3 regions of the Streptomyces sp. NPDC036813 genome follow, and region 2 is predicted to be linked to each of the others. Evidence: riboswitches for the same ligand, from Rfam matches in the RefSeq annotation. Region 2 holds a riboswitch; each other region holds the start of a gene.
What was found. A riboswitch is a leader RNA that binds a small molecule or an ion and turns the genes downstream of it on or off. The one in region 2 is predicted to bind cobalamin.
Positions count from the first base shown of each region.

Region 1: linked by a shared signal. The riboswitch ahead of nicT (Nickel transporter NicT) and the one ahead of ACZ67Q_RS15260 (CbtB domain-containing protein) in region 2 are both predicted to bind cobalamin.
Region 3: linked by a shared signal. The riboswitch ahead of ACZ67Q_RS12165 (cobalamin biosynthesis protein) and the one ahead of ACZ67Q_RS15260 (CbtB domain-containing protein) in region 2 are both predicted to bind cobalamin.

Region 1 is NZ_JBVJPV010000007.1:41,402-47,090, forward strand. It holds gene ACZ67Q_RS16315 (glycoside hydrolase family 13 protein) at 1-1,268, opposite strand, end outside; gene ACZ67Q_RS16320 (ArsR/SmtB family transcription factor) at 1,354-1,713, opposite strand; cobalamin riboswitch at 1,839-2,023, shown strand; gene nicT (Nickel transporter NicT) at 2,051-3,154, shown strand; gene ACZ67Q_RS16330 (nucleoside hydrolase) at 3,151-4,116, opposite strand; gene thrS (threonine--tRNA ligase) at 4,162-5,364, opposite strand; gene ACZ67Q_RS16340 (hypothetical protein) at 5,632-5,689, shown strand, end outside.
Region 2 is NZ_JBVJPV010000006.1:182,438-188,126, forward strand. It holds gene ACZ67Q_RS15250 (histidine phosphatase family protein) at 1-118, shown strand, start outside; gene ACZ67Q_RS15255 (CbtA family protein) at 186-938, opposite strand; gene ACZ67Q_RS15260 (CbtB domain-containing protein) at 958-1,179, opposite strand; cobalamin riboswitch at 1,216-1,358, opposite strand; gene ACZ67Q_RS15265 (GAF and ANTAR domain-containing protein) at 1,480-2,175, shown strand; gene ACZ67Q_RS15270 (class II glutamine amidotransferase) at 2,266-3,135, opposite strand; gene ACZ67Q_RS15275 (alpha-L-arabinofuranosidase B) at 3,222-4,793, opposite strand; gene ACZ67Q_RS15280 (hypothetical protein) at 5,101-5,637, shown strand.
Region 3 is NZ_JBVJPV010000004.1:478,795-484,483, forward strand. It holds gene cobN (cobaltochelatase subunit CobN) at 1-829, opposite strand, end outside; gene ACZ67Q_RS12160 (cobyric acid synthase) at 826-2,334, opposite strand; gene ACZ67Q_RS12165 (cobalamin biosynthesis protein) at 2,331-3,272, opposite strand; cobalamin riboswitch at 3,382-3,523, opposite strand; gene ACZ67Q_RS12170 (hypothetical protein) at 3,648-3,869, opposite strand; gene ACZ67Q_RS12175 (inorganic phosphate transporter) at 3,904-5,163, opposite strand; gene ACZ67Q_RS12180 (class II aldolase/adducin family protein) at 5,392-5,689, shown strand, end outside.

The sequences.
Region 1 (5,689 bases), on a different contig from region 2:
CGGCCCTTGCGGACATGGCCCGTCTGCTCCCAGATCGGGTCCTGGAGCACCTCGGCCGGCAGCTCGGCGACCTCGGGCAGCCCCAGCTCCTCGCCCTGGTAGAGATACGCCGAGCCGGGCAGCGCCAGCATCAGCAGCGTCGCCGCGCGGGCCCGGCGCAGCCCGGCCGCCGGGTCGATCCGGGGCGCCTTGCCGCCGGACAGCAGCCAGGCGTTGTCGTCGGTGCCGGGCGGCAGCATCAGCCGGGAGGCGTGCCGGATGACGTCGTGGTTGGACAGCACCCAGGTGGCCGAGGCGCCGACGGCCCGCGCGCCGGCCAGCGACGCGGTGATGACCTCGCGCAGCGCGTCCGCGTGCCAGGGGGCCTGCAGATACTCGAAGTTGAACGCCTGGCCCAGCTCGTCCGGCCGGGCGTACAGCGCGCGGCGCTCCCCCGGCACCCACGCCTCGGCGATGGCCGCGCGGGGCGGGGAGTAGGCGTCGAGCAGGCGGCGCCAGTCCCGGTAGATCTCGTGCACCTCGTCACGGTCGTAGAAGGGATGGCTGCCCGGGGGCAGCACCGTGAGGGCCGCCTCGTCGCTCAGTTCGGGCGCGCCGAGGTCGCGCAGCGGCTCGGACAGGTCCTTGGCCAGGGCGTGCGCGACGTCCACCCGGAAACCGTCCACGCCGCGGTCGGCCCAGAAGCGCAGGGTGCGGCGCAGGTCGGCGCGGACCTCGTCGTCGGCCCAGTTCAGGTCGGGCTGCTCACGGGCGAACAGATGCAGGTACCACTGCCCGTCCGGCACTCGCTCCCAGGCGCTGCCGCCGAACACCGACTGCCAGTCCGAGGGCGGCAGCTCCCCGTGGACGCCACGGCCGTCGCGGAAGACGTACCGCTCCCGGGCGCGCGAACCGGGCCCGGCGCGCAGCGCCTCCTGGAACCAGGCGCCCTGATGCGAGGTGTGGTTGGGGACGATGTCGACGACGACCTTCAGGCCGAGCCGGTGCGCCTCGGCGACGAGGGCGTCGAAGTCGTCCAGGCTGCCCAGCCTCGGGTCGACGGCGCGGTGGTCGGCGACGTCGTAGCCGCCGTCGGCGAGTTCGGAGGGGTAGAACGGGCTCAGCCACAGCGCGTCGGCGCCGAGTGCGGCCAGATGGGTCAGGCGGTCGGTGATGCCGCGCAGGTCGCCGAGCCCGTCGCCGTCGGCGTCGGCGAAGCTGCGGGGATAGACCTGGTAGACGACGGCCTGCCGCCACCAGTCGGGGTCGCGGGAGGAGAGATCGGGCACGCGGTCTCCGTTCGCCGGTTCGGGCACGACAGGGAGATGACTGTCCACTTCGCCGCGCGAGGGAACGTGTCCGCGCCCGCTCGGGTCAGGCGCCGTCGGCGGTGCAGCGCGCGAGCAGCGTCCGTACGTCCGGGTCGACCACCCGGTAGCGGACCACCCGGCCCTGCTTCTCGCCCGCCACCGTGCCGGCCGCCCGCAGCAGCCGCAGTGCCTGCGACACGGCCGGGTCGTTCATGCCGGTCGCGATCGCCAGGTCGGACACCGCGAGCGGGCCGGTGCGGTGCAGGGCGAGCAGGAGAGCGAGCCGGTTGGGGTCGGCGAGCAGCGAGAAGCGGTCGGCCCAGCCGCGCACGTGGGCGGCGTCTCCGATGGCGGCGATGGCGTCACAGACACGGTGACCGTCGATGGTCCGGCGGTCGGCGCGGTCGGGAGGCACGAGGTGCATGCCCGCATTCTCCCGCCCCCGCCCGGGCCACCGGCCGCGGGCCCGCGGAACCCGGGCGGCTTATTCCCTCTGTGATCTTGGATACCTGCTCAGCTGTGCAGCTATGCAGAAGACGCTCCGCCCCCCTACCGTGGGCGGGCCGTGGTGTTCGGGAAGCCGGTGGGAAACCGGAGCGGCCCTCGCCACTGTGATCGGGGAAGTTCTCGTCCCGTCCGGCGCACGCCGGGCCACTGGTCGTACGGCCGGGAAGGCAGGGACGGCGGACGCACGACCCGTCAGCCAGGAGACCGGCCACGGCACTCACGAAGTGATCCACGAGGTGCTGGAGCGTGACCGGATGACCTTGCCCGACCCTGCCCCGACGACGACGACCGCGGCCGCCTTCAAGTGGCGCCGCGAGGACACCGTCAAGACCGCCGGCCTGCTGGCCGCCATCGCCGCCCTGCACGTCGCCGCCTTCGGGATCCTCTTCCTCCTCGTCGTGCCGGGCCACTACGAGGTCGGCTCCAAGGCGTTCGGCATCGGCCTCGGTGTCACCGCCTACACCCTCGGCGTTCGGCATGCGTTCGACGCCGACCACATCGCCGCCATCGACAACACCACCCGCAAGCTGATGGCCGACGGCAAGCGCCCGGTGTCCGTGGGCTTCTGGTTCGCGCTCGGCCACTCCAGCGTCGTCGTCCTGCTGGCGCTGCTGATCGCGGGCGGCACCTCGCTGGCCGGGAAGGTCATGAACGAGGGGTCGACCACCCACCAGGTGCTCGGCGTCCTCGGCACGTCCGTCGCCGGCACCTTCCTGTACCTCATCGCCGCCCTCAACCTGGTCGCCCTGTTCGGCATCCTGAAGGTGTTCCGGTCGATGCGGGCGGGCGCGTACGACGAGTCCGAGCTGGAGCGGCACCTGGACTCGCGCGGCTTCATGAACCGCTTCCTGGGCCGTCTCACCCGCTCGATCTCCCGGCCGGGCCAGATGTACCCGCTCGGCTTCCTCTTCGGCCTCGGCTTCGAGACCGCCACCGAGGTCACCCTGATGGTGATGGCCGGCTCGGGCGCCGCGGCCGGGCTGCCCTGGTACGCGATCCTGTGCCTGCCGCTGCTGTTCACGGCCGGCATGTGCCTCTTCGACACCCTGGACGGCACGTTCATGAACTTCGCCTACCAGTGGGCGTTCTCCAACCCCGTCCGCAAGGTGTTCTACAACCTGGCCATCACCGGCCTGTCCATCGCCGTCGCCTTCGTGATCGGCACCATCGAGCTGGTCGGCGTGCTGCACGACAAGTTCGGCCTCGACGACGGCGTCACCGGCTGGATCGCCGGCATCGACCTGGACAACGTCGGCTACCTCATCGTCGGCCTGTTCGTCCTGGTGTGGGCGGCGGCCCTGACGTACTGGAGGCTGGCCAGGGTCGAGGAACGCTGGACGGCCTCCGCCGCCGACTAGCGCTCGACCGTGTCCAGGTACAGCTTCACGTAGCGGTCGACGTCGACCTCCAACGCCACGTCCACCAGGGGCTGTTCGCGGGCGCCCTCGTGGATCTCGGACTCGCCGGGGCGCGGGCGCCGGTCGACGACGGTCTGCCCGCGGCCCGGGCCCGGCGCCAGTGACACCTCCACCGGCAGCAGCCGCGTCGTCAGGCCCGCGGGATCGGCGACCGCGCACACCGCGCCCGCGTCACCGAGGCCGCCCGCCTCCTCCGCCTCGGGCTCGCCGCCCTGCGTGGTCGGCCGGTGGGCGAGCAGCTCACCGGCCAGCCGGGTCCCGGGCTCACCGCTCGCACGCATCCGGTGCACATCGGCGCCCGGCACGACCACCCGCATGAACACGTCCAGGCCGTACATGGTGATCGGCACCCCCGCGGTCAGCAGGATCGCCGCGGCCTCCGGGTCGTGCCAGACGTTGAACTCCGCGACCGGCGTGGCGTTGCCGGAGGCGACCGCGCCGCCCATGAAGACGATCCGTTCGATGTTGCGGGTCACCTCCGGATGGGTGCGCAGCAGCAGCGCGACGTTCGTCAGCGGCGCCGTCGGGATCAGGGTCACCGGCCGCTCGCTGGCGAGGATCTCGCGGCGCAGCAGCGTCACCGCGTCGACGTCGGCGGGCCGGCGCTTCGGCGCGGGCAGCCCCAGGTCGCCCATGCCGTCGTGGCCGTGCACGTGCCGCGCCGACCGCGCCGGCTCGATCAGCGGACGCTCGGCACCCCGCCCCACCGGAATCTCCGGCGCCCCCGCCTGCTCCAGCACGGTCAGCGTGTTGCGCACGACGCCGTCCACGTCCGTGTTCCCGGCGACACACGTCACCGCGCGCAGATCCAGACCGGGATGACGTACGGCGAACAGCAGGGCGAGGGCGTCGTCGACACCCGTGTCGCAGTCAATGATCACGGGGATGGGTTGACCGGCCACCACGAGCTCCTTCCGTCGTCCCCCGACGATAAGCGCCCGGGCCGCTCAGCCCCACAGATCCGCTCCGCGCGCCGCCACCACCCCCGCCACCCGCCGCACCAGCTCCGCCACCGGCACCTGCCCCGCCCGCCGCCCGTCCCGCAGCCGCAGCGCGACCTCCCCGGCCGCGTCCTCCCGGGCACCGATGACCGCCTGGTACGGCACCAGCCGCGCCGCCCGGATCCGCGCCCCCAGGCTGCCCTCCGCGGCGACCTCGGCCCGCAACCCGGCGGCCTGCGCCCGCCCCGCCACCTCCCGGGCCCGCTCCTCCTGCTCCGGCGACACCGGCAGCACGACCAGCTGCACCGGCGCCAGCCAGGCGGGAAAAGCACCGCCGTGTTGTTCGAGGAGGTGCGCGACCACCCGCTCCACGCTGCCGATGACACTGCGGTGCACCATCACGGGCCGGTGCCTGGCACCGTCCGCGCCGACGTACGACAGCCCGAACCGCTCCGGCTGATGGAGGTCGATCTGCACGGTCGACAGGGTCGACTCCCGCCCCGCCGCATCAGCGACCTGCACATCGATCTTCGGCCCGTAGAACGCGGCCTCCCCCTCGGCCTCCTCGTGCTCGACCCCCGCCAGCACCTCCCGGAGCATGCCGGTCGCACGCCGCCACAGCTCCGGGTCGGCGACGTACTTGCCGCCCTCCCCCGGCAGCGACAGCCGATAGCGGGCGCCCCGGATGCCGAGATCGGCATGGGCGCGGGCGATCAGCTCCAGGGCGGCCCGGGCCTCGCCGACGGCCTGGTCCGGGGTGCAGAAGATGTGTGCGTCGTTCAGCTGGATGGCCCGCACCCGGGTGAGACCCCCGAGCACCCCGGACAGCTCGGACCGGAACATGCCGCCCACCTCGGCAACGCGATACGGCAGTTCCCGATAGCTCCGGGAGCGTGACCGGTAGACGATCGCATGATGCGGACACAGACTGGGCCGCAGCACGACCTCCTCCGCCCCCAGCCGCATCGGCGGGAACATGTCGTCGCTGTACAGGTCCCAGTGCCCGGAGATCTCGTACAGCTCCCGTTTGCCGAGCACGGGCGAGTACACATGCCGGTAGCCGGCGGCACGCTCCACGTCCCGGACGTACTCCTCGAGGGTGTGCCGCACGACGGCCCCGTCGGGCAGCCAGTACGGCAGGCCCGCCCCGATCAGCGGGTCGGTGCCGAACAGGTCGAGCTCACGGCCGAGACGGCGGTGATCATGCATGGTGGGCTCCTCCTCCAGCGGGACGAGCCCCCGCACGCCGAAAGCCCCGGGGCACCCGCCCCGGGGCTTTCGCGACATCGCTCAGCGCGCCGGGACACTCTCCGGCGTCGTCGTGGACAGGACCTGTACGCGCTGCATACGACGACGGTACCGACGCCCGTCTCCTCGGCGCGAGCGCTTTTGTCGCCCGGACGGTCCTGTGCGCTGGTCGCCCGGCGATCACGGTGCTGACCTGGACCTACGCACCCGCCCCGCCCAGGAGCCCCGATGCCCCGACCCCCGGCCCCCGCCGCCCTCGCCCTGACGCTCGCCGCCGGCACCCTCC
Region 2 (5,689 bases):
CTTCTGGCGGCTCGACGTACCGCCGCTGACCGCCACCGAGCTGAGCGGACGCTCCGGACGCTGGAATCTGCGGCTCGGGCGGCACCTGACCGCGACGGACGGCCCGCCCCCGGGCTGAGTCCGCGCCGGTCACCACGGACAGGGCCCCGCGTGGTTGCGCGGGGCCCTGTGCCGTCCGGAACGGATCAGCGCGCGGCCGGAACCGCTCGTCCGGTGCCCGTCTTCGCCGGCTCGGGCTGGAGCAGGCGCTCGGCCAACTCGCCGAAGAGCAGGCCGAATCCGGCCCACATCGCGGTCTGGATGCCCAGCGCGGACAGCCGGAACCGCCACAGCAGCGCGGCCGGGAAGTCCTTCGGCACCTCGTCGACGACGGGGAGGAACTGGTAGGCGAGGCCGATCACCGCGGCGAACGCGGTCACCGCGACCACGGTCGCCCACCAGGTGCCCAGGCCGCCCGCGAGCCGCTTGCCCACCATGGTGGCGGCGACCGCGAGGAGGACGCTGAGCAGCATCATCAGGAAGTAGAGGGTGGTCCGCTTGCCGATGGTGTCCGGGTCGCCGACCGACGGCGGGTTGGCCGGGTACTTCAGGAACGGCACGACGTAGACGGTCAGGAGCGCACAGCCGGACAGCAGCAGCGCGGTCGCCCGGGGACCGAAGCGGCCGACCCGGCCGAGCGCGAAGGCGTACGCGAGCGCGGCGATACCGCCGAAGGCGACCCCGTAGACCAGGACACCGGTGGCGAGACCGGCGGTGGACTGCAGGGAGCGGGAGACGACCTCCATCTCGTGCTCGTGGGAGTGGGCGTCCTCGAAGGCGATCGCCTTGCCGACGCTGGGCTCCCCGAGGAGGTAGGCGACGACGAGGGCGAGCACGCCGGCGGCCAGGCCGGCGAGCATGCCCCGGACGAGAAGGTTTCTCACCGTTGCGGAGTTCATGGGTGCGGCGTCCCTGACGTCAGTGGCAGGGGAAGCCGAGCAGGTGGCGGGCGTCGTGCACCCACTCGTGGACGTCCGTGCCGTTGAACACGGAGGTGGCGCCCTGCTCGGCGCCGACGAAGTACAGCAGGACCAGCATCAGGACACCGAAGAAGACGGCCCAGGGGGCGATCGCCTTCAGCGGCAGCGTGGCGGGAACGGCGGGGGTGGTGGCAGACGGCTGGGCGACGTGCTGCGCCATGGCAGGGCCTCCTCTGGGAGTTCGCGTCCCATCTCGGTGGTGCACTGGACGACGGCCACGGGTCTGACTCGCGAACGCCTCTCCTGAGGGCTTCGCACACAGTGGCGCGACCGTGCCGGTTTCCCACCGGCTTCCGTCTCGCCGTCGTCGATATCGGACAGACCGTACCGTGTGACGCGTGCACGGCCAAGACCGCCTCCCCCCGGCGTGATCTCCCTCTCGGGCCCTGGCCGGAGGCGGCGGTGCGGGCGGCAGGACGGGACTAGGGTGGGCGTAGGGGCGAGCGAGGCGGGTGTGTGGATGGACTGGCGGGAGTACGCCGAGCAGATGGCCCAGCTGGCCAGGGATCTGCTGGCCCAGGACTCGGTGCAGGGGACACTGGACCGGATCACGGAATCGGCGGTACGGCTCGTGGAGGGCTGTGACGCGGCCGGCATCCTGGCGGTGCGCAAGGGCAAGGCGATCACGCTGGCAGCGTGCGGCGACATGGTCGAGGAGTCCGACCGGTTGCAGGCCGAGCTGGGTGAGGGGCCCTGCTTCGATCTCGCCCGCCGCAGGGGCAGCGGGGAGCGGGTGTTCCGCATCGCGGACATGACCACGCCGTCGCCGTCCTGGCCGCGGTACTCCGAGGCGGCCCGGGAGCTCGGCGTCGGCAGCATGACCGGCGTCCTGCTGTACACCGAGGACGAGGATTTCGGCGCGCTGAACCTGTACTCCCGCCGCCCCGGCGCCTTCACCGAGGAGTTCGAGACCGCCGGCTGGCTGCTGGCCTCCCACGCGGCCGTCGTCCTGTCGAGCACCCGCACCATCGACCAGCTGGAGCAGGCGGTGGAGACCCGGCACGCCATCGGCGAGGCCATGGGCATCCTCATGGAACGCCACCACCTCAGCGAGGAGGAGGCCTTCGGCGTGCTGCGCCGCCTGTCGCAGCACCACAACGTCAAACTCCGCGACGTCGCCCAGCAGGTCCGCACCCCGCGCCCTCGGGCCGACTGAGCCGCGTACCGACCGGGGCGACGGTCGCTCTCTTGTCGCCGTGACCGAACGATGCGTGCGGAGCGCGGTGTCGCCGCGGTCCGGACTCGGTCAGGCGGCCTTCTGCGAGGCTGCGGCGTCCGGATGCAGGTCGTCGAGGGTGAGCTGGTGTGCCGGCGGGTCCGGCAGGACGACCCGGTGGGAGGTGTGCAGGTCGGGGCCGACGTGGAGCAGTTCGCCGGATTCCATCGGGCGCCAGTGCGGGTTGTCGTCCATGCGCTCGCTGGCGACGACGACGGCGGGGTGGTCGGCGAGGGGCTCGGAGTGGACGCGCATGCGGCCGCCGCTGCCGCTGTGGTCGAGGTGCCTGCTGCCGTGCTCGCCGCCCGCCGGGCGCTGGAGGACGTACAGGTCGTGGGTGTCCGGGTAGCGCAGCGCCCACAGCTCCTGCGGGGTGATGAGGATCAGGTTCATGGCGAAGACGGGCAGGTGTGCGGCGATCCAGCGGGCGGCCTGCCGGATGCCGGTGGTGACATCGCCGTCGTGCCGCCGGGTCTCCCGGGTGATCAGGGCGAAGAAGCGCTCGGAGTCGGTGTCGCCCCGGACGAGCGAGCGGTCCTCCCCCAGGTGGTCGTCGAGCGCGTCGAGGCCCTCGATGACCCCGTTGTGCGCGAAGAGCCGCCCCTCCTGCTCGAAGGGGTGGGTGTTGCGGACGTCCAGGCTGCCGGTGGAGGCGAAGCGCACATGGGCGATGAAGGTCGCCGACTCCTCCTGCCGGGCCTCCCGTGCGAAGGCGTGGTCACGGTAGGCCGCGATGGGCGCCTTGTCGACGTGCGGGGTGCCGTCCGCGGCGAAGTGACCGAGACCGGTGCCGTCGGGGTCGCGGTGACTCTGCCGGCTGAGGCTGTCGGGGGCGTCCAGGAGCCAGAAGGTGGCGTGCGTACGGCGCGGAGCGCTGCTGAGGCCGAACAGGCGGCACACGGGAACCTCCTCCGTCGGGGCCCTTCGCGGCGTGCGGGGCGGGTGAGGGTCCTCCGCCGAGTGCCCCCACCCGCCCCGGGTACGCGTCAGGCCCAGGGGGCGGTCACGGCCCAGCTGGTGTCGTCGGCCCAGAGTGCGGCCGCGTCCCAGGCGTGAGATCCTCCGTCACCGGCGATGTAGACGGCGTGGTCGTAGTGGCGCACGAAGTCGCCGGGATAGTTGGCGGACCGGAGCGAGATGCCCTGCCCGGTGTGACCGGCCTGCGGGCAGAAGGTGGCGTCCTGACGGGACACCGCGCTGTTGTCGATGGTGTCGACGCGCAGCCGGAAGTCGTAGTGGCGCAGATACTGGCCCGGCTTGTCGGCGGACTCGAAGGAGACGCAGGAGGCGTCGCCCAGGCCCGCGCGTACGGTCCAGGTGGCGGCGCCCTTGTCGGCGGAGGAACTGGCCGAGGAGACCGCCGAGATGGCCGCGTTGCTGTCGGCCGTGTTGTGCCGGAGGTACTCACCGGTGCAGCAGGACGTGGTGGCGCGCAGCGAGACCCTGGCGCCCGGCGTGAGGCCGCCGACCGGGGCGGGCGCCGTGTAACCGACCGCGTTGATGTTGGCCTGGACCGCGTTCTCGGTCGCGTCCGACGGGTAGCCGGACGTCATCACGCCTTCGTAGAAGGTGCCGGCGGAGCCGTTGCTGTTGTCGCCGCCGATGCCGAGGATGATGGCGCCTTCCTTCTTCATCGGGTTGTAGCCCGCGGCGTTGGGGCGCGGTCCGCTGTAGTAGGTGGACAGGCCCCCTGACTGGGCGTTGCCGGCCCGGATCGCCCACTGGTTGGGTCCGCCCTTGACGATCGCGGTCAGGAACCGGTGGCTGACGCTCGGATCGTTCGCGTTGTAGCCCGGGTTGACGCCCGAGAACAGGCCGTTCTCCAGGTCGGCCATGACCCAGGGCCCGTTGCCCGTTCCGTAGCCCCAGACCTTGATGTTGCCGAAGTAGATGGCCTCCATCGTGCCGTTGCCGTTGTCCCGGCTGTTGGTCTCGGCGTTGCCGTAGTCGAAGCAGCAACCGCCGTTGTGGTGGCTGCCGTCGAGGATCGCGTACATGCCTTCCGGCTGGTCCCCGGTGGCGATGCCGCTGGTGTGGTTGTTGCGGTAGCCGGTGCCGGGGGCGATGAAGACGCCGTACGCCTTGTGGCCGCCGACGGTGACCGGTGCGGCGGATGCTTCGGCGAGGTTGTCGTATCCGCCGGCGGCGGGGCCGGAGAACCCTCCGGGCGGTGCCTGGGTGAGGTGGTTGCCGCGGCCGGACTGGTCGTAGATGACGGTGATGAGGCAGCTCGTTCCCGCGCAGAAGGAGTCCTGCGCGCCGGCGTCGGCGTAGCCCCCCGCGCCGAGCGCGCCGATGTCCCGGGTGGCGCCGTCCGAGGCGCGTTTGACCTGATAGAGGCGGCCGCTGTAGGAGGAGTACAGGGCGCGGGTCGTACTGTGCGCGGCCACGCAGGGGGTGCCCCCGGAGGCGTAGAGGTCGCAGGGGAGGGTGCCCGCGGCCGCGGCTTGCGGATCGGCGGAGGCCGGGCCGCCGAGCAGGGCGGTGGCCAGGGCCAGCGCGAGCGCCGGCAGAGCGAGTGAGGCGGCCCGCAGTGAGCGGGTCGGGCTGAACGGCATGCACGGTCTCCTGGGGTGAGTGGGGGGCGGGGTCAACCGCCGAGGACGTGCGAGCGGTCATGCACCTGACACATAGCTGCTCGATATATCGAACATTGGTCGTAGTTGCGGACAACGAATGATGATAGGAAGCCGCCCCGGGCTGTCAACACGTTGCGCACGGGTAGTCGTTGGCCGCCCGTCGGACGGCTCGCTCACACCTTGCGGGAGCGGCTGATCCCGGATTCGCCCGACCCCCGCCCCGGCAGCCGTCTACTGTTCGGACACGGCGCAGTTGCCCATCGAGGTCACACGAGGAGGAAGTCCCGTGCCGTCACCCTGTGACCCCCTCAACGCCCCCGCCGGTGATGTGAGCGCGGCGCTCATGATGGTCGACTCCCGGCTCAAGGCCGTCTACGACCGCCGGACCCGGACCGACCCCGAACAACAGGCGCTGGTCGACCAGTTCGCCGCGTCCCTGGGCCCCGGCGGCGTCGACGACCTGCTGGACGGCGCCTGCACCCTCATCTACATGTTCATGCAGTGGCTGCGGATGGCGTACGAGGACCACGACAAGGACGTCATCGAGTGCGTGGTGCCCAACCTCGTCGCCTCGATGCGCATGATGACCAAGAGCGTCCGCCCCGAGGCCATCCCGACCATGGCCGGCCTGGTCGTCGCCGCGGCCACCGGCCTGAGCCCCAGCCTGTGGCGCAAACAGTACGGTTACTGGACGGAGCCGGAGCTGACCCCCCTGGAAGCCACCGCCTTCCTGCTCGCGGAGCACATCAACCGCATCACCGACGACCAGGACTTCGCCACCCGCATGATCACGGAAGCCCTCTCCCAGGTGACCGAGGACTGACGCGCCGGCCCGGCGCGCCGGGCGCCGAGCCGACCGGCGTCACCCGGCCGCG
Region 3 (5,689 bases), on a different contig from region 2:
TCGCGACCTGCATCGCCGCGTCCATGGGGGACAGGGCCGCGTCCGACTCCTCCCAGGCGCTCTTCGACGAGGTCAGGCAGAGCCCTTGCAGCACCGGGACGTTCAGCTCGGCGAGCGCGCCGATGTCCCAGGCCTCCTCGTCGCCGCCCGCGGACGCCTGCGAGGCGTGCGTGCCGCCGGCCGCGAGCACGGTGGCGACCAGCGCGTCGGCCCGCGTGAGGAGTTCGTACAGCCCGGCGTCCGCGCCGCGCAGGGAACCGCAGTACACGGGCAGCGCGTTGGCGCCCTGCGCCTCGATCGCCTCGCACAGGGTGTCGACGAAGGCGGTGTTGCCGCTCAGTTCGTGGGCGCGGTAGAAGAGCACGCCCACGGTCGGACGCCCGTCCTCCAGCGGGTACGAGCCGTGGACACCGTACTCCGGCATCTTGCGCGGCTCCTCGAAGCCCTCACCGGTCAGCAGCACGGTGTCCGACAGGAACCGCGACAGCTCCAGCAGGTTCTCGGGGCCGCCCTCGACCAGGTACCGCAGCGCCTCGGCGACCACGCCGGCCGGCACGCTCGACTCGGCCATCAGCTCGGCGTCGGGGACGGCCTCGCCGCCCAGCAGCACCGTCGGGACGCCGGACGCCTTCAGCGCGGCGAGCCCGTCCTCCCAGGCCCGTTTGCCGCCCAGCAGCCGTACGACGGCCAGGTCCGCGCCGTCGAGCAGGCCCGGCAGTTCGGCGGCGACGTCGACGCGGGTGGGGTTGCCGATCCGGTAGTCCGCGCCGGAGGCCCGGGCCGCCAGCAGATCCGTGTCGGCGGTCGACAACAACAACACTGTGCTCATGCGGGCGCTCCCGGTGGAATGAAAGGCAGTCCTTGCGGCGCGCCGGACTCGATGAGCCGCCACAGCGCGTCCGTGTCCGCGTGCTGTTCGATGAGGTCGCCGAGCCGGTCGAGCTGCTCCTCGCGCAGCGCGGCGAAGGAGGTGTCCGGCGCGGGCACGAAGCGGCGGCCCGCGGCGGCGGCCACCTCGCGCAGGAAGGCGCGGCGGAAGCCGTCCGACTCCAGCGAGCCGTGCCAGTGGGTGCCCCACGTCTCGCCGACGCGGCAGCCGTCGAGGAAGGGCTCCCCGCCCGTCACGGAGGCGACCCCGTGGTGGATCTCGTACCCCTCGACCCGTTCGCCGAGGGCTTCCCCGACCGGCCGGGTGAGGGTCTTCTCGCGGGCGAACCGCACCCGCACGGGCAGGATGCCGAGCCCGTCGACCTGTCCCGCACGCGACTCGACCTCGTCCTCGATGTGCTCGCCGAGCACCTGGAAGCCGCCGCAGATGCCGAGGACCGGGCGGCCTTCGGCGGTCCTGCGCACGAGGGCGTCGGCAAGTCCCCGCTCCCGCAGCCACTGAAGAGCCCGCACGGTCCCGCGCGTGCCCGGGATCACCACGAGGTCCGCGTCGGCCAGCTCCTCCGGACGGTCCACGAACCGCACGACCACGCCCGGTTCGGCGGCCAGCGCGTCCACGTCGGTGAAGTTGGACATCAGCGGGATCGCGCAGACGGCGACCCGCAGCACGTCCTCGCCGACGGGCGGGGAGACGGCCGACTCGCGGACGGTGCCGCGCAGGGACACCCGCAGGCCGTCCTCCTCGTCGATGCCGAGCCCGTGCCGGAAGGGCAGGACGCCGTAGGCGGGCCGCCCGGTCAGGCCGTGCAGCATGTCCAGGCCCGGCTCCAGCAGGGAGACGTCACCGCGGAACTTGTTCACCAGGAACCCGGCGACCAGTTCCTGGTCCTCGGGCGAGAGCAGGGCGACGGTGCCGAAGAAGGACGCGAAGACACCCCCGCGGTCGATGTCGCCGACGACGAGCACGGGCAGCCGCGCACCCCGCGCGATGCCCATGTTCACGATGTCGGTCCGGCGCAGATTGATCTCGGCCGGCGAGCCCGCCCCCTCGCAGATCACCGCGTCATACGTGCCCCGCAACTCGGCCAGGCACTCCAGGACCGTGCCGAGCAGCTGCTGCTGGCGTCCGCCGTGGTAGCCGCGGGCGCTCAGCTCACCCACCGGCTTGCCCAGCAGCACCACCTGGCTGCTCTGCTCGCCACCGGGCTTGAGCAGCACCGGGTTCATCAGCGCGGTCGGCTCGATCCGGCAGGCCTGGGCCTGCATGGCCTGCGCCCGCCCGATCTCGGCGCCCTCGCGGGTGACGAAAGAGTTGAGGGACATGTTCTGCGCCTTGAAGGGCGCCACCTTCACGCCCTGCCGCACCAGCCACCGGCAGATCCCTGCGGTCACGACGCTTTTTCCGGCGTCGGAGGTGGTGCCGGCGACGAGGAGACCGCCGTTCATCGATCACGCCCTTTCCCGATGAGGCGTGCGCCCGCGCACACGCCGAGCGCAAGCCAGCTCACGCGCCGGGACAGCCGTACCGCCCGGCGGATGTCGGGGGTGGTGACGGCGCGGCCCCGCGTGTTCAGCACGGGCCGGTGCTCCACCCGTCCGCCGTACGACAGGGTGCCGCCCAGCCGCACGCCGAGCGCGCCCGCGAAGGAGGCCTCCACAGGGCCCGCGTTGGGGCTCGGGTGCTTCGCCGCGTCCGTCCGCCAGGCCCGCACGGCACCGCGCCGGTCCGGGCCGGTGAGCACGGTGAGGACGGCGGTCAGCCGGGCCCCCGGCCAGCCGGCCACGTCGTCGAGGCGGGCGGAGGCCCAGCCGAAGCGCCGCAGCCGCGGTGACTTGTGACCGACCATCGCGTCCAGGGTGTTGACCGCCCGGAACCCGAGCAGCCCGGCCACCCCGCCCACGGCGCCCCACACCAGGGCGCCCACGACGGCGTCGGAGGTGTTCTCGGCGACCGACTCGACCACGGCCCGGGCGATCCCGTCGGCGTCCAGCGCCTGCGGGTCCCGGCCGCACAGATGGGGCAGCCGGGCCCGCGCCGCCTCGACATCCCCGGCTTCCAGTGCGCGCCCGATGGCGCGGGCCTCGCGCGCGAGCGAAGTCCCCCCGACCACGGACCAGGTGGCGGCGGCGGTCAGGGCGACGGAGGCGGCGGGGGAGCGGCGTACGGAGCGGGCGGCGACGGCCCCGAGGGCGACGGCGCCGCCGGCGCAGACGGCGGTGTGCAGGGCGCCCCAGCCGCGGTGGTCGCGCCACAGGGTGCGCTCGACGGCGCCCGCGGCCCGTCCGAACACGGCGACCGGGTGCCCGCGGCGCGGATCACCGAGGATGAGGTCGCCGAGGAGGCCGGCGGCGGCGCCGTACGCGAAGACGCGCTCGGCTCGCACGGGGCTCAGCCCGCCGTGGGGTCGGGCTGGGCGTCGCTGATGGGCCTGGTCCTCAACCGGCAGCCGCACATGGCGTCATGTCCTCACTCAGGGTGTCCGCGCCCTGGTTCGAAGGAGATCGGCGGTGAGAGTTCCTGGCTCCCGGGGTCGTTCAACCCCGGTGACAGTGGCGGGACCGCGCCGGACTTCCACCGGCTTCCTCTCCTGCCGCCGCAACTTGGCTCCGGCAGTCCACCACGGCTGTTCGAGGGCCGTCAACTTGCCCTTGACCTGGGGCGGAGGAGTGTGGGCAGGCCCACACGGAGGCGACCTGCCAGGTCACAGCGGAACGCGGGGTGCCGCTCGGGCACCCCGCGTCCTGTGTGGTGAAGCCGGTCAGGCGACGATCAGGCTGATGCCGTACGCCACCGCCGCCGCGCACGCCGCGAAGCAGGCGTACGCGCCGGTGACCGCGAGGGCGGCCGAGCCGCCCTGGGCCTGAGCCCGCTCGCGGCGGGACAGGCCCATGATGCCGAGGGTGAACAGGGCCACCAGACCCACGGTGACCACGAGGCTGACACCGAAGACGGAGCCGAGGGCCGACCAGTCGATCTTCATGCTGCTTCTCTTCCTTCGTACCCGGGAGCGGCGGTCAGACGGCCGGGGCCGGGTTCGCGGTGGCCGGCTGCTCCGCCGTCGCGGCGGCGGGGGCCGGGATGGTGGCCGTCAGGCCGTCCGTGACGGCGGGGCCGGCGGCCGGGGGCGGGGTCACGGCGGCGATCGCGGTGGTGACCACGCCGGCCGGCTCCTCCTCCACGGCGTTGACGTTGGTGTGGTCGACGACCTCGCGGCGGGAGATCTTCCAGATGCCGAAGCTGGCGGCCACAAGGAAGACGGCGACAGCCGCGGTGCCCCAGGCGCCGAAGCCGGTGACGTACTCGGCGAGCGCGCCGACCAGCGCGGCGGCCGGCAGGGTCAGGCCCCAGGCGATGAACATGCGGGTCGCGGTCGACCAGCGCACCACACCGCCCTTGCGGCCCAGGCCCGCGCCCATCACGGAGCCGGAGACGACGTGCGTGGTGGACAGCGAGAAGCCGAGGTGGGAGGAGGCCAGGATGGCGGTGGCCGCGCTGGTCTGGGCGGCGAAGCCCTGCTGCGGCTGCATGTCCGTCAGGCCCTTGCCCATGGTGCGGATGATGCGCCAGCCGCCGATGTAGGTGCCGAGCGCGATGGCCAGGCCGGCGGAGAGGATCACCCACGTGGGCGGGTCGGAGTCGGGCGCGATGGCGCCGCCGGCGACCAGGGCGAGGGTGATGATGCCCATCGTCTTCTGCGCGTCGTTGGTGCCGTGGGCGAGGGAGACCAGGCCCGCGGAGGCGATCTGGCCGGCCCGGAAGCCCTTCTCGGCCGCCTTGCCGTCGGCCTTCTTGCCGAGCGTGTACGACAGACGCGTCGCGACCATCGCGGCGACGCCGGCGACGACCGGGGCGGCGACCGCGGGCAGCAGCACCTTGGTGACGAGGACGTCGCCGTGGACCGCGCCGAAGCCGGCGGAGGCGACGGTGGCGCCGATCAGACCGCCCATGAGGGCGTGGGAGGAGCTGGAGGGCAGGCCCACGAGCCAGGTCAGCAGGTTCCAGAGGATCGCGCCGACCAGGGCGGCGAAGATGACCTCGGGACGGATGCCGCTCTCGTCGACGAGACCCTTGGAGATCGTGTTGGCGACCTCCACGGAGAGGAAGGCGCCCACGAGGTTGAGGGCGGCGGACATGGCCACGGCGATCTTGGGCCGCAGCGCGCCGGTCGAGATGGTGGTGGCCATCGCGTTGGCGGTGTCGTGGAAACCGTTCGTGAAATCGAACGCAAGCGCGGTTACCACCACGATCGCGAGGATCAGCGAGAAGCTTTCCATTTACCCAGGCATTCGTTCGAAGTCATTGGCGGGTTGAACGTAGGCAACCTGAGTGAACGGAAGGTGAACTGAGCCGGGCGTCCCGATGTCGGAAAGAGGGGGGCGCTGCTCCGTTCCGCCGTGCCGGCCCGGGCGGCACACGGGCCGGGGGCCCGGCACAGGGTCTTTGGGCCGTTCGCGGGCACCGGGAAAGAGATTTCGGTCACCCGGGACTGGCAGGATCGCGGCATGACGGAGCAGCGGCGGGAGCGGCAGGACGGACGGGTGGCCGGCGAGGGGACGGACGGCGAGGGGGAGGCCCGCGCGGAGGAGAGCCGCGCGGGAGAGACCCGCGAGCGGGAGGCCGGTGAGCGGGAGGCCCGCGCCTGGGAGGAACTGGTCGCCACGGCGCGCCGGACCGTCGCGGACGGGCTGGTGGTCGGGACGTCGGGCAATGTCTCGGTACGCGTCGGTGACCTGGTCCTGGTCACTCCGTCGGGCGTGGCCTACGACCGGCTGCGCCCACAGGACCTGACGGCGGTCGACC